DNA from 4 places in the Clostridium sp. CTA-19 genome. Region 3 is predicted to be linked to each of the others. Evidence: riboswitches for the same ligand, from Rfam matches in the RefSeq annotation. Region 3 holds a riboswitch; each other region holds the start of a gene.
What was found. A riboswitch is a leader RNA that binds a small molecule or an ion and turns the genes downstream of it on or off. The one in region 3 is predicted to bind cobalamin.
Positions count from the first base shown of each region.

Region 1 (3,220 bases), on a different contig from region 3:
TATTTTTTTAAACCAACTATTTCGTATACTTTATCCATATCTAAAGAACTTCTTACTAAATCAGCTAGTCTATCAAGCTCTTTTTCTCTAAGATTTTCATATGGTTGTGCTTTTTTGCATTCTATGCCTTTTTTACTTCTTAATTCATTAATTATAACTTCTCTAAAATCTATATTATCAAATACTCCATGAAGATAAGTTCCTATTACAGTTCTTTCTTTATTAATAACGCCATCAATATGATCACATTTTTCACCATTTTCTTTTGTTATTCTAAATAATGGATCTGCATTTTCGCCTAATTCTGATACTCCCATATGAATTTCATATCCATAAACATTTATATCTTCTTTTGTTGTATTAAATAAATCTTTATTGATTACAGTTCCTTCTACCCTAGTAGTTACTTTTTTATTTTCAAAAACTGTTTCAATATCTAAAAGACCTAACCCTTCTGTTTCTAAATTATTACTTTCAACTTTATATGGATCTTTTATTTTTTTGCCTAGCATTTGGTATCCACCACATATACCTATAACATTTCCTTTTTTACTATATTCTTTTATTTTGTCAAATAATCCACTTGTTTTTAGAACATTTAAGTCCTCTATGGTATTTTTTGTACCTGGTATAATTAACAAATCAGGATTTTTAAATTCTTCTAAAGATGTTATATATCTAACGGAAACATCTTCTTCAATTTTAAGTGCATCTAAATCAGTAAAATTAGATACTCTTGGAAGTTTTATAACTGCTATATCTATTTTATCTGTAATATTTTTATTTAATTCTACTGCACCATCTTCATCTTCTAAAGCTAATGTAAAATGTGGAACAACCCCCAAGCATTGTTTTTTAGATATATCTTCAAGCATATCTATTCCTGGTTTTAATATATCTACGTCACCTCTAAATTTATTAATTACAGTTCCTTTAACTCTTTCTTTCTCATTATCTTCTAAAAGCATTAATGTTCCCACTAAAGATGCAAATACTCCACCTTTATCAATATCTCCAACTAAGATTACAGGAGCATCTACAAGTTCTGCCATTCCCATATTAACTATATCTCTGTCTCTTAAGTTAATCTCTGCTGGACTTCCTGCACCTTCCATAACAATTATGTCAAACTTTTTTTCTAATTCATCAAATTGATTTTTTAACATATCTCTAAATTTTAATTTAAGATTATGATATTCCATAGCAGAGCTATTTCCATAAACTTCACCATTAACAATTATTTGACACTTTTGATCACTAGTTGGTTTTAACAAAATAGGATTCATATATGCTTCTGGTTCTAATCCTGATGCATACGCTTGAAGTACTTGCGCTCTCCCCATTTCCTTTCCATCTAATGTTATGTACGAGTTTAAAGACATATTCTGTGCCTTGTAAGGACACACCTTATACCCATCTTGAGTAAATATCCTACAAAGTGCCGTAACTAAAATACTTTTTCCAACAGAAGACGCTGTTCCTTGTACCATTATTTTTGCCATCTTAAAAACACCCTTTCCAACTACAATTATTTCTAAAATCAAAATATAATATATAGTTTCAATTAATTGAAAAAACTATAATTTATAATTTAAATTTCATATTGAATTTTCTTAAAAATCACAAAATAAAAATAGATGCACCTGAAAGGGTGCATCTATTTGTTGTAAATAAACTATTTGAAATTTAAACAAAATAAATAGTCCTTTCCCTCCGAAAGCTTTTTAAAATTAGGCAGGTCTCCTGGCTCATGAATCATCCTTCTCTTTGCCTTCCCCTCTTATTTTTAAAAAAGTGGCAATTTTAAAGAGTTGTCATCAATTACAGTAGCGGGGGCTGCTGTGGAATTTAACCACATTCCCTTTTCACTTATTCTAAGCACCTAACTTGTTCTATATTCTTTTTAAATTAAATTACTTGTAAATTTTTTATCAGTTATTTTCGACTTATTTCAATTATGATTATAAAATTAAACAAACTCTATGTCAAGTTTTATCAAAAATTAATGAACTTTGGTATATTTCATTAATTTTAGAAATATATCAAGATTCAATATATCAACAATGAAATTATTAGCAATTTTAAATATAATCTATAAAATTAACTTCTTAGTTTATGCATTTAAAATTCTAATATAAAAAAGTTGTATAATATTAAAACTCAACTTTAATTTGAAAATATATTATAGAGTAAATCTTTATACAGTTTACAAATAAGTTATAATTTAATTAAATAATTCAATTTAAAAAGTTGTTTTTAAAAAGAAAGTAATCCATTTAAAAACAACTTTATCATTATAATTATTTATATAATTTTTAGTTCTTTTATTATATCTCCATTTAATTTTTTTATATAAAAAATACCCTTATCTAAAATCCCATAACTATTAGGACTATCTTTTTTCGGATATGCTACTGAACCTGGATTCAATATATATATACCATCTTCTTTCTTTGCTACTGGTACATGGGTATGTCCATATACTAACACATCACCATTACATATATTAGGATGTTTTTCTTCATCATAAATATGTCCATGGGTTAAGAAAAATCTTTTATTATCATATAAAATGGTGCTATAATCCATCATACAGGGATATTTAAGCAACATTTGATCCACATCTGCATCACAATTTCCTCTTACACTTATTATTCTATTGCTATAATTATTAAGTAGCTTTGCAACTTCTTTAGGATTGTATTCCTCTGGCAATGGATTTCTTGGTCCGTGGTATAAAACATCTCCTAATATTATTATATAATCAGCATTTTCTTTTATAAAAGCATCAATTGCTAATTTACAATATTTAAGAGATCCATGAATATCAGATATAAAAAATAACTTCATAAACATTTTGTTTAGCACCCTAGTTATAACTATAAAACTACATTTACTAAACAAAACACCTCACTTTCTTTAGTTTATTACCTCTTTATTATAATAGCTACTACTTTATTGCTCCACCATTTTATTAAAATTTTCTTTTGTCATTCTAAATAATACTTCTTTTCCCTTTTCTTCAAGCACTTCAAATTTCCATGTTTTAAGAGCTTCTATTCCATTTTCATTAGCAACGGTGTCAAAAATAACTTCCCCACCATAACTATTAAAATAATATTCTAATAATAGCATAACTGCCTCATTGCCATAATTATTCCCTCTATATTTATTTTCAACTTTAACATTTAAATCAGCAGTTTTAGTATTTCTATCATAT
Region 1 is NZ_BAAABH010000014.1:31,437-34,656, reverse strand. It holds gene ACYUE0_RS09385 (cobyric acid synthase) at 1-1,502, opposite strand, end outside; cobalamin riboswitch at 1,717-1,901, opposite strand; gene yfcE (phosphodiesterase) at 2,305-2,850, opposite strand; gene ACYUE0_RS09375 (GNAT family N-acetyltransferase) at 2,956-3,220, opposite strand, start outside.
Region 1: another riboswitch for cobalamin. It lies ahead of ACYUE0_RS09385 (cobyric acid synthase); the one in region 3 lies ahead of ACYUE0_RS13260 (ABC transporter substrate-binding protein).

Region 2 (3,220 bases), on a different contig from region 3:
TCAGCAAGAACATTTTTTGTTAAAGCTTGCATTAATACTCCAGAAAGAGCAAGACCGGCACCAACAATTCCAGCAAGAAGAGTTCGAGGTAATCGTAACTGCCAAATTATATTTTCTACAGAACTTGACCATGTTTTCTCAAAGACATCATTTCCGGATGTTTTATTAATTATAATTTTTAAAAGTTCAGAACTGCTCACATCTACTGAACCAACATTAATAGCAACTATTATAGAAAATACTAAAAATAATATTAATGCTATGTAGATAATATATATGTTTGTTTTTAATTTTTTCATTTTAAAACGCTCCAATTTATTTTTTGAATATTTCAGGATGGAAATTTTCGGCCATAGTTTTTATAGCACCAGGATTTCTAACACCAGCAACTACTTCTGAAAGCTCTAAGACAAATATTTTATTGTTTTTTATAGCATCTACATCTTTTAATGCATCATGATTTTTTAAAAAGTTTATTTTTTCTTCAACATCATCAGCTGCATTATATTGCATTACTATTATTTGCTCAGGGTTTCGTTTAACAACTTCTTCCCAAGTTACTTTAGCCCAAGGTTTTTCTCCATCTTTAAATATATTTTCACCACCAGCAAGCCTTATCAAATCTGTAGGTAGACCATTACATGCAGTAAAAGGACTATCTGTGCCAGAATCATATACAAATGCTTTAACTGGCTTTATATCTTTTGATATTTTAGAAGATATAGTTTCAATATCCTTTTTCATTTTAGATATAACATCTTCTGAATTTTTTTCTGCATTAAATATTTTCCCAAGATTAGTAAAATCTTCATAGACAGTTTCCATTGTTGCATTAGGACTTTCACATTTTGGAACATAAATTTTTACATTATTTTCTTTGCAAAATTTATTATTAAAATTATTTTCAGTAAAAGTAGACATCCATCCAGTTATGAAATCAGGTTCAACACCTAATAATGTTTCTTTAGATGGCATTAAATCAGACAACTTGTTAAGTTTGGAATGTGCATCTTTATATTCAGGTAGTACTTCATTGTCTTGAAATGAATATCCTGCTATAGAATCCTCAAGACCTAATGCAAGTAGCATTTCTGTTGTAAAACCACTTAGTGTAACAGCTTTTTTAGGTGCAGTAGAAAAAGTTTCATCTTCTTTACCAGAAGGTAAGTCATTGTTTACAGTAACTTCTTTATAATTTTCTTGCTCAGAAGCAGAATTTGAAGAAACCTCTTTTGAGATTTTATTTGTATTACCACAGCCTGAAAGAATTGATGCAGTTAATGATACTGCTAAAATTAATGAATAAATTTTTTGTTTTCTCATAAAAAATCCCCCTAAATAATCTTTTTATTAATATATACAAATATTTTAATATTTATAAGCGCAATAATTAGAATAATAAAAATATTTTAAATTTACTTTATTATTTAATTTAATAATTATAATAAATCTATAACAAAAAACAGTATCCTAGAATAAGATACTGTAATAAATAACTTTAAAACATACAACTAATTATGTAATGTAGTGAATTTAATTAAAATTAACCTATCCTAGTAAGCAACTTTAGAACTTATTGGCAGGTCTCCTGACTTAGATTCATCACAAATGTTCACCTTCCCACAAACTTAAATTTATAATTTGCAGTGGTATAATAAAAATTTGCTCTTCATTACAGTGGCTGGACCGTAAGAGATTTAAACTCTTTTCCCTTTTAATAAAATGAAATTAATCACATTTAAACCAAAAAGTTAAAAATATTCAATTTTTAATATAATATAGCAATTAGCTCCACATGATTATAACATAATAAATAGAAAATAATAATATTCAGAAAATTTAAACTTAATTTTGAAAAATATGTTATAAAATGTCTTTATGCTCAGTGTAAAAGTTTACAAAAAGTTTATAGAAATGTTAGAGGGGAAAACTTCAAAAAGAAGAATATATAGTTATAGAAAATAGTAATAGTTACTATGAAATCTATTAGTAATAGTTTTATGGAAATATGGTACTTAAAGGGGGTATTTTATGTCTTTTTTATTTTTTGCAATAATAGTATCAGTGTTAACTTTACTTTTTGCAATGTTTATATCAAAAGAAATTTCCAAAAAAGAAGTAGGAAATAAAAAGATGGAGGAGATTGCAGGGCATATAAGTGAAGGTGCAATGGCGTTTTTGAAGAAGGAATATAGATATTTGGGGATATTTATATTAGTGGTAGCTATTGCTATTGCAGTATTTCTTCATGTAAAAACAGCTATAAGTTTTGTATTAGGTGCACTATTTTCAATTGCTGCTGGATATGCAGGTATGAAGGTAGGAGTAAAAGCTAATGTACGAACTGCACAAGCTGCCACTAAAGGAAAGGAAGATGCTTTATCGGTAGCTTTTTCTGGGGGAACAGTTATGGGACTTTCAGTTGTAGGACTTGGGGTTTTAGGTCTTGCAATATTATCTTTGATTTTCAACCTAGAAATAGAATATATCACAGGTTTTGGATTAGGTGCATCATCTATAGCTCTTTTTGCACGTGTAGGTGGAGGAATATATACTAAAGCTGCAGATGTAGGTGCTGACCTTGTTGGAAAGGTAGAAGTTGGAATTCCGGAAGATGACCCAAGAAATCCTGCTGTTATAGCTGATAATGTAGGTGACAATGTAGGTGATATAGCAGGAATGGGAGCAGACCTGTTTGAATCTTATGTTGGTTCTTTAATATCTGCATTAACTCTTGGAGTTGCAGCAAGTGCATCACTAGGAAAAAATGCTGTTATGTTTCCAATGTATGTATCTGTTGCTGGTATAATAGCATCAATAATTGCTATATTTATAGTTCGATACTCTAAAGGAAAAGATCCACAGAAAACATTGAATTTAGGATTATATGTATCTGTAGTACTTATGATAATATTTTCTTTGATTTTAAGTAAAACTATTTTAAATACTATAAAACCATTTATATCTGTTTTAGTTGGAATATTAGTTGGGGTTTTCATAGGTAAAATTACAGAGTATTACACATCAGATAATTATAAGCCAGTAAAAACTATTGCAGAGGAGTCTCAAACAGGAGCAGCTACAAATATAATTTCTGGTCTTGCTATTGGAATGAAATCTACAGTTGTACCTATTTTAATAATTGCATTAGGAGTATTACTATCATACTTTTTAATAGGTGGTGCAGAAGATGCAAGTTTAGGTTTATATGGAATTGCAT
Region 2 is NZ_BAAABH010000006.1:118,662-121,881, forward strand. It holds gene ACYUE0_RS05280 (FecCD family ABC transporter permease) at 1-299, opposite strand, end outside; gene ACYUE0_RS05285 (ABC transporter substrate-binding protein) at 316-1,323, opposite strand; cobalamin riboswitch at 1,562-1,763, opposite strand; gene ACYUE0_RS05290 (sodium-translocating pyrophosphatase) at 2,032-3,220, shown strand, end outside.
Region 2: another riboswitch for cobalamin. It lies ahead of ACYUE0_RS05285 (ABC transporter substrate-binding protein); the one in region 3 lies ahead of ACYUE0_RS13260 (ABC transporter substrate-binding protein).

Region 3 (3,220 bases):
TTATCAGAGGGATTACCAGAATTAATAGAAGTTATACAAAAATATTACGAAGGATATAATATCAAATTTAATAAAGATGAAATATTAATAGTAAACGGTGGTAGTGAAGCATTGTTATTTGCTATGTTAACAATATGTGATGAAGGTGACAATATAATAGTTCCAGAGCCATTTTATTCAAATTATAGCAGTTTTGCAAATGCAGTTGGTGTTACTATAAGACCAGTTACAACTTATGCAGAAAATGGTTTTCACCTACCTAAAAAAGAAGAAATATTAGCTAAAATAGATGAAAATACTTCTGCTATACTTTTATCAAACCCTGGAAATCCAACAGGAGTTGTTTACACTAAAGAAGAAATTCAAATGATAGCTGAAATAGCAAAAGAAAAAAATTTATGGGTAATAGCAGATGAGGTTTATAGAGAGTTTGTATATGAAGGAGAGTACACTAGCTTTGGAAATATAAAAGCAGCAGAAGATAGAGTTATAATAGTTGATAGTGTTTCTAAAAGATATAGTGCATGTGGGGCAAGAATAGGTTCTATAGCATCTAAGAATAAAGCTGTTATGACAGAACTTTTAAAATTATGTCAAGCAAGGTTATCAGTTCCAACATTAGAGCAAATAGGGGCGGTTGAGCTTTATAAAACTCCATCTTCTTACTTAAAAGAAGTTAATGAAGAATATAGAGAAAGAAGAGATGTTTTATATAACGAACTTATAAAAGTTCCTGGAGTAGTATGTAAAAAACCAACAGGAGCATTTTATATAATGGCTAAACTACCAGTTGAAAGCGCCGATGATTTTGTAAAGTGGTTATTAAAGGACTTTGAAATAGATGGGAAAACAGTAATGCCTTGTCCAGCAGAAGGTTTCTATGGAACAGAAGGGCTTGGAAAAGACGAAATAAGACTAGCTTATGTATTAGAAAAAGAAACATTAGAAGATGCAGCAAGAATATTAAAAGAAGGATTAAATGAATATTTAAAATTAAATAAGTAATATACGAAAAAAGCTTTCCTAATTTGAACTTATAGGAAGGCTTTTTTTATATGTTTAAAGTGAATATTTTTAATATAAAGTATTAAAGTGGTAAATAGAAAATATAAATAATAGTATATGTAATAAAGGTGATAGGGAGATAATCATGGCAAGTTTAAATAAGTGTAATTTATATTATGATGAGAATGTATATCATTTTTTAGTAGAGTATAGAGGAGATTTTACAAAAGAAATAAACAAAGTTTCTTATGCTTGTGGATATGCAATTAATAATAGTCTTGCGATAGTAGTTGTTGAATTTGAAAACTTAGAGAAATTAAAACAAGATGTTCCATCAATTATTTATATAGATTTTAGAAGTACATTTATATTACAAGATATTTCTCCAGATTATGCAGATAACATATAAACTGTTAAAAATCCAAATTTAGAAGGTGTTGTTCCAGAATATGATTTTGTTATTATAAAAAATAAAATAATGAATAAGATTAAATTTATAATCTATTAAATTAAAAAATTGTAAAATAATTAAAATTTTTCACTGAAAACATGGTATATTTAAGAAAAAAATAAAAAATAGCTTGAAAAATGTAAAATTTAAGAATATAATGAAGGTGTTTGAAATAGAAAATTAAATAGTGTGTATGTTGGGTACCTTTATAGGTATAATAGGGAAAGTGGTTAAAATCCACTACAGCCCCCGCTACTGTATACGGATACGAAATCAAATCCACTGGGTAATACTGGGAAGGATGATTAAGGTTATGCCGTGAGTCAGGAGACCTGCCTAATATATTATGTCATAGATTTCGGAGGGAAATTGGGTGTGTAAAAGATAATAAATATTATTTTGATGTTTATTTTTATTGGATATATAACCTCTGTTTTTCAGAGGTTTTTTTATTTTAAATTATATAAATAAGTTTTTAGGGGGAAAAAATGTTAAGATTAAACAAAAAAATTACAAGAACAATATTAAGTATTACATTATGCACAGTAATAAGCGTAGGATTTGCTGGTTGCTCTAGTTTAAATTCAGCATCTACAACATCTAATGTAGTTGTAGATAATCAAAAAAGTGAAAGTAAAGTTAAAACAAAGTTAGAAGATGAAAAAGTATATGTATCTTTAAAAGATACTACTAATTATTTGAAAGGAGAATTTTTATTAGAAAAAAATACAGTAACAGTTAAAAATAAAGAAGATATTATAACTATAAATTTAGAAAATTATGAAGCAAAAATAAATTCTACAGCTATAAATCTAAAGGATAAAATAAAAAAAGAAAATGATGATGTATACGTTATAATGGATTTTCTGAATGAAGCTGTAGATGCTAGATTTACATATAATAAAGAAAATAAAGAATTAAACATAAAAACAGAAATGCCATTAGAGTATACAAAGGCTTTTAGTGTTAAGTATTTGAAAGGTGGCATTAAAAAAATAACTGATGGAGAAAAGAGAACTTTGATTTTAGTTCCACAAGGAAAAGAAGTTCCAAAAGAATATAAAGATGAAATAGTAATTAATACTCCAATAGATAATGTTTTGCTAGGTTCTACAACTCAAGCATGCTTATTAAGATCAATAGGTGCTCTTAACAGTGTTAAAGCTGTAACTACAGAAGCTAAAAATTGGAGTATAGATGAGATAAAAAATGGAATGGAAAAGGGCGATATAGAGTTTGTTGGAAGAGGAGATTCACCAGATTATGAAAAAATATCTATGATGAAACCGGATTTGGCAGTGGTGTATACTGGGCCATCAGGACAACAAAAACTTATTGAAAAGCTAAAGGAATTGAATATAAATTATGTAGTTGATAATGAATATTTAGAAGAAAATCCTTATGGAAGAATGGAATGGGCTAAATTAATGAGTGCATTTTATGATAAAGAGGAAGAATCAGAAAAGCAATTTAATGAAGCTATAGAAAAAGTTAAGGCTGCAAGTAAAAATATAGAGGGAAAAGATAAGCCTAAAATTGTATGGGCAACAATAAGTAAAGGAAAAGTATATATACCTAAAGGTGATTCATATGTTGCAAAAATGATAGAGATGGCTGGCGGAGAATATATGTTTAAAGATGATGGAATAGGAAGTGGGAACATAAGCATAGAGGAGTTATATGCAAAGGCTAATGATGCAGATATATTTATGTATTCTTCTACTACAAACTATACACCAACATTAAAAAATGTTATTGAACAAG
Region 3 is NZ_BAAABH010000025.1:22,452-25,671, forward strand. It holds gene ACYUE0_RS13250 (pyridoxal phosphate-dependent aminotransferase) at 1-1,005, shown strand, start outside; gene ACYUE0_RS13255 (hypothetical protein) at 1,151-1,414, shown strand; cobalamin riboswitch at 1,638-1,810, shown strand; gene ACYUE0_RS13260 (ABC transporter substrate-binding protein) at 1,945-3,220, shown strand, end outside.

Region 4 (3,220 bases), on a different contig from region 3:
TATTTTTTATGCCTGTTATAACAGTATTATCTATTACATTAGTACCACCTACAAAATATGCTTTAGATATGTTAGCTTTTTTTATATACTCTGTTACTTTACTTGGAATGTTATTTTTTTCTGTATATAAAATTGGACTTTCTTTCTGCGCTGCTATAGTAGCAACTGAAAGTGCATCAGCATAACTTAATCCATTAGATATGAATATAGTGTCACTTGTTCCAAGTTTCTCACTTACCTTCAGTGCAGTTTCATATCTAGTGCTACCATAAATTCTTTCTGTTTCTGTTATATTACATTTCTTAATCTGCGTTTCAATATTAGCACTAAGGGCTTTTTCACCACCTAGAATAAATGCCTTTTTAGGTTTTAATCTTTGTAATTCCTTAATTGCATTTTCTGTAAGGCCATTTTTATTTGATAATATTATAGGACTGTTATATTTTTTAGCAAGAGGGGTAACAGATAATGCATCTGCAAAGTCATACCCATAAGCAATAAAAACATAATCAGAACCACTTTTCCAACCTTGCTCACTTATTTTTATAGCAGTTTCTATTCTATCTGAACCATATATTCTGCTTTCATTTACTTTAGCAGAAGCATTTACTGGTAATAAGAACATGAACATGCTAAAAAATAGCAATAAAATACTAAGCTTTTGCTTAAAAAGCTTTTTCATAAACCCTTCATCCCCTTATTAAAAATTCTTGTTATTTAATGTTAGTTATGTGTTTTAATCTTCTGGTGGTGAAAATTCTCTTTTATCCCACTCATGAAAATCAAATAAAAGTATGTCTCCTTTTTTTACATATACATCATTTGCCCCTACTGGTGTTTTTTTATCATTAAGATATATAAACCAGTCTATTCCTAAAATTCCATTTGCCTTTTGTTCTGGAGTTTTTTGATTTTCAGGTATAGGGTAAAAATTGTGTATTCCATCAATTTCAAAAATAAATCCACCATTTTCTTGCATAACCGTATTTTCTCTTAGGTACGTCATTGCATTTTTACCGTCCTCTACTTTTAATGTTAACTCTTTTACTTGTTGAGGACTTTTACCGGTATAACCCTTTATATCTTTTCCTATTATCATAGTAAAGGTATCTTCTTCTTGTTTAGACTCTACAACCTCAGGACTTTCTTCCTTTTTAGTTTCTACATCTGAAGTATTATTACTACTATCATTGGAATCATCATTATTTTTTGCATTTTCCTTTTGTGATGAATCCTCGTTATTTTTTTTAACATTCGAAATATTTTGTTTATTTTCTTTATCACTATCTTCATTTTTGTTATTATCATCTTTTTTATTTTCTGATTTTTCTTTAGAGCCTTTTTTGCTATCATTTTTATTTTCTTTTTTAGATTTTTTACTACTACTATCATCTTTTTTTACTTTATTTGTAGTAGTTTCAGTTGTAGTTGTAGTTATCTTCCCTCTTTCGCATCCCCAAGCAACGGAAAATGCTATTAAAACTGTTAACAATATAGCTAGAAAAATTTTATAATTTTTTTTCATTAAATCACCTCCACTCTTTAAAAAATTGCAATAAAAAAAGTTCCCATTGGGAACTTAAATAGCATATTTTATACAAGCAAAATAAAAACAACAATTCTATAAATGCTTGCAAATCCATGATATTTTATCTCTCCCAAGAAAGATTCAATCCAGTATAGGCATGTCTCCTGACTTAACTTCATCTTACTACCAAACCTTCCCAAGATATCTCTCAGTGGTATTTTTGGATTCATCAGTTTCACAGTAACTTTGGGCTGTAGTGGACTTTAACCACTTTCCATTTTAACTTTCTTATTGCTAAGAAAGAACCTATCCCATCTCTATTAACTTGTCACACTCATTATATTACAAATATTTTTCAATTTCAACATTTATTTTAAACATTTAGAATATTTTGTATGTTTTTGTTTTTTTATAAAATAATTAAAGTTTTTATTTAGTATTCCAAAAATTAATGTAACAAATTTAATGTATTTCATATTTTTGTAAATAATTGCGTGTAGTTATAATGAATATAATTATTACATTATAACTATAAAAAAGGTTTTAAAAAGTGATTTTATATGGCTATGTATTACAACAATGTAGTATTTATAAAACTAAAATTACTATCAAGAAATCTAATAAAATATTACTTTATATTAAAAACAATTAAAATTTGAGATATTAAAATACCTTTTTAAAAATTATAGGAAAACAAACTCCAATTTAAATTTATTCAATAATTTTAAATTATTTTTATATAAAAAGAACCTGCCTTAAAATATACTTAAGTTTTAAGGCAGATTCTTTAAATTATATTTTTATTTATAGTTATTTTATTACAAGTTCTACTGGACAATGATCTGAACCTAATATTTCAGTATGAATATTAACGCTTTCTAATTTTTTCTCTAGCTCTTCAGATACACAAAAATAATCTATTCTCCATCCTGCATTATTTTTTCTTGCATTAAATCTATAGGACCACCATGAATAAACTCCTTCTTTATCTGGATTAAAATATCTATATGTATCTATAAAACCACATTCTAAAAGCTCAGTAAACTTAGCTCTTTCCTCATTAGTAAATCCTGCATTTTTTTTATTAGTTTTAGGGTTTTTTAAATCTATTTCCTTATGTGCTACATTTAAATCTCCACAAAGGATAACTGGTTTGTTTTTTTCTAATTCTTTCAAATATAATCTAAAATCATCTTCCCATTCCATTCTATAATCTAACCTTGCAAGTTCAGTTTGAGAATTTGGCGTATAAACAGTGACTACATAATATTCTTCAAATTCTAAAGTTATTACCCTTCCCTCATTATCATGCTTTTCAATACCTAAACCATAATTTACAGAAAGTGGTTTTCCTTTTGTAAATATAGCTGTACCTGAATAGCCTTTTTTTTCTGCATAATTCCAGTAATCATAATAACCATCTAACTCTAAATCTATTTGACCTTCTTGTAATTTGCTTTCTTGTATACAAAATATATCTGCATCTATTTCTTTAAAAAACTCTAAAAATCCCTTTTTCACACAAGCTCTAATGCCGTTAACATTCCATGATATAAGCTTTGTCATAATTATCGCTCCATTCATTTAATATATTTAAAACTTATGGTATAAGTCTATACCATATTATAACTATAATTTAGAATTACTACAAAATATTTTAACCCATATTATAGATTTAAAAACGTATAAATT
Region 4 is NZ_BAAABH010000002.1:166,850-170,069, forward strand. It holds gene ACYUE0_RS01960 (cell wall-binding repeat-containing protein) at 1-682, opposite strand, end outside; gene ACYUE0_RS01965 (DUF4430 domain-containing protein) at 737-1,525, opposite strand; cobalamin riboswitch at 1,666-1,853, opposite strand; gene ACYUE0_RS01970 (exodeoxyribonuclease III) at 2,339-3,094, opposite strand.
Region 4: another riboswitch for cobalamin. It lies ahead of ACYUE0_RS01965 (DUF4430 domain-containing protein); the one in region 3 lies ahead of ACYUE0_RS13260 (ABC transporter substrate-binding protein).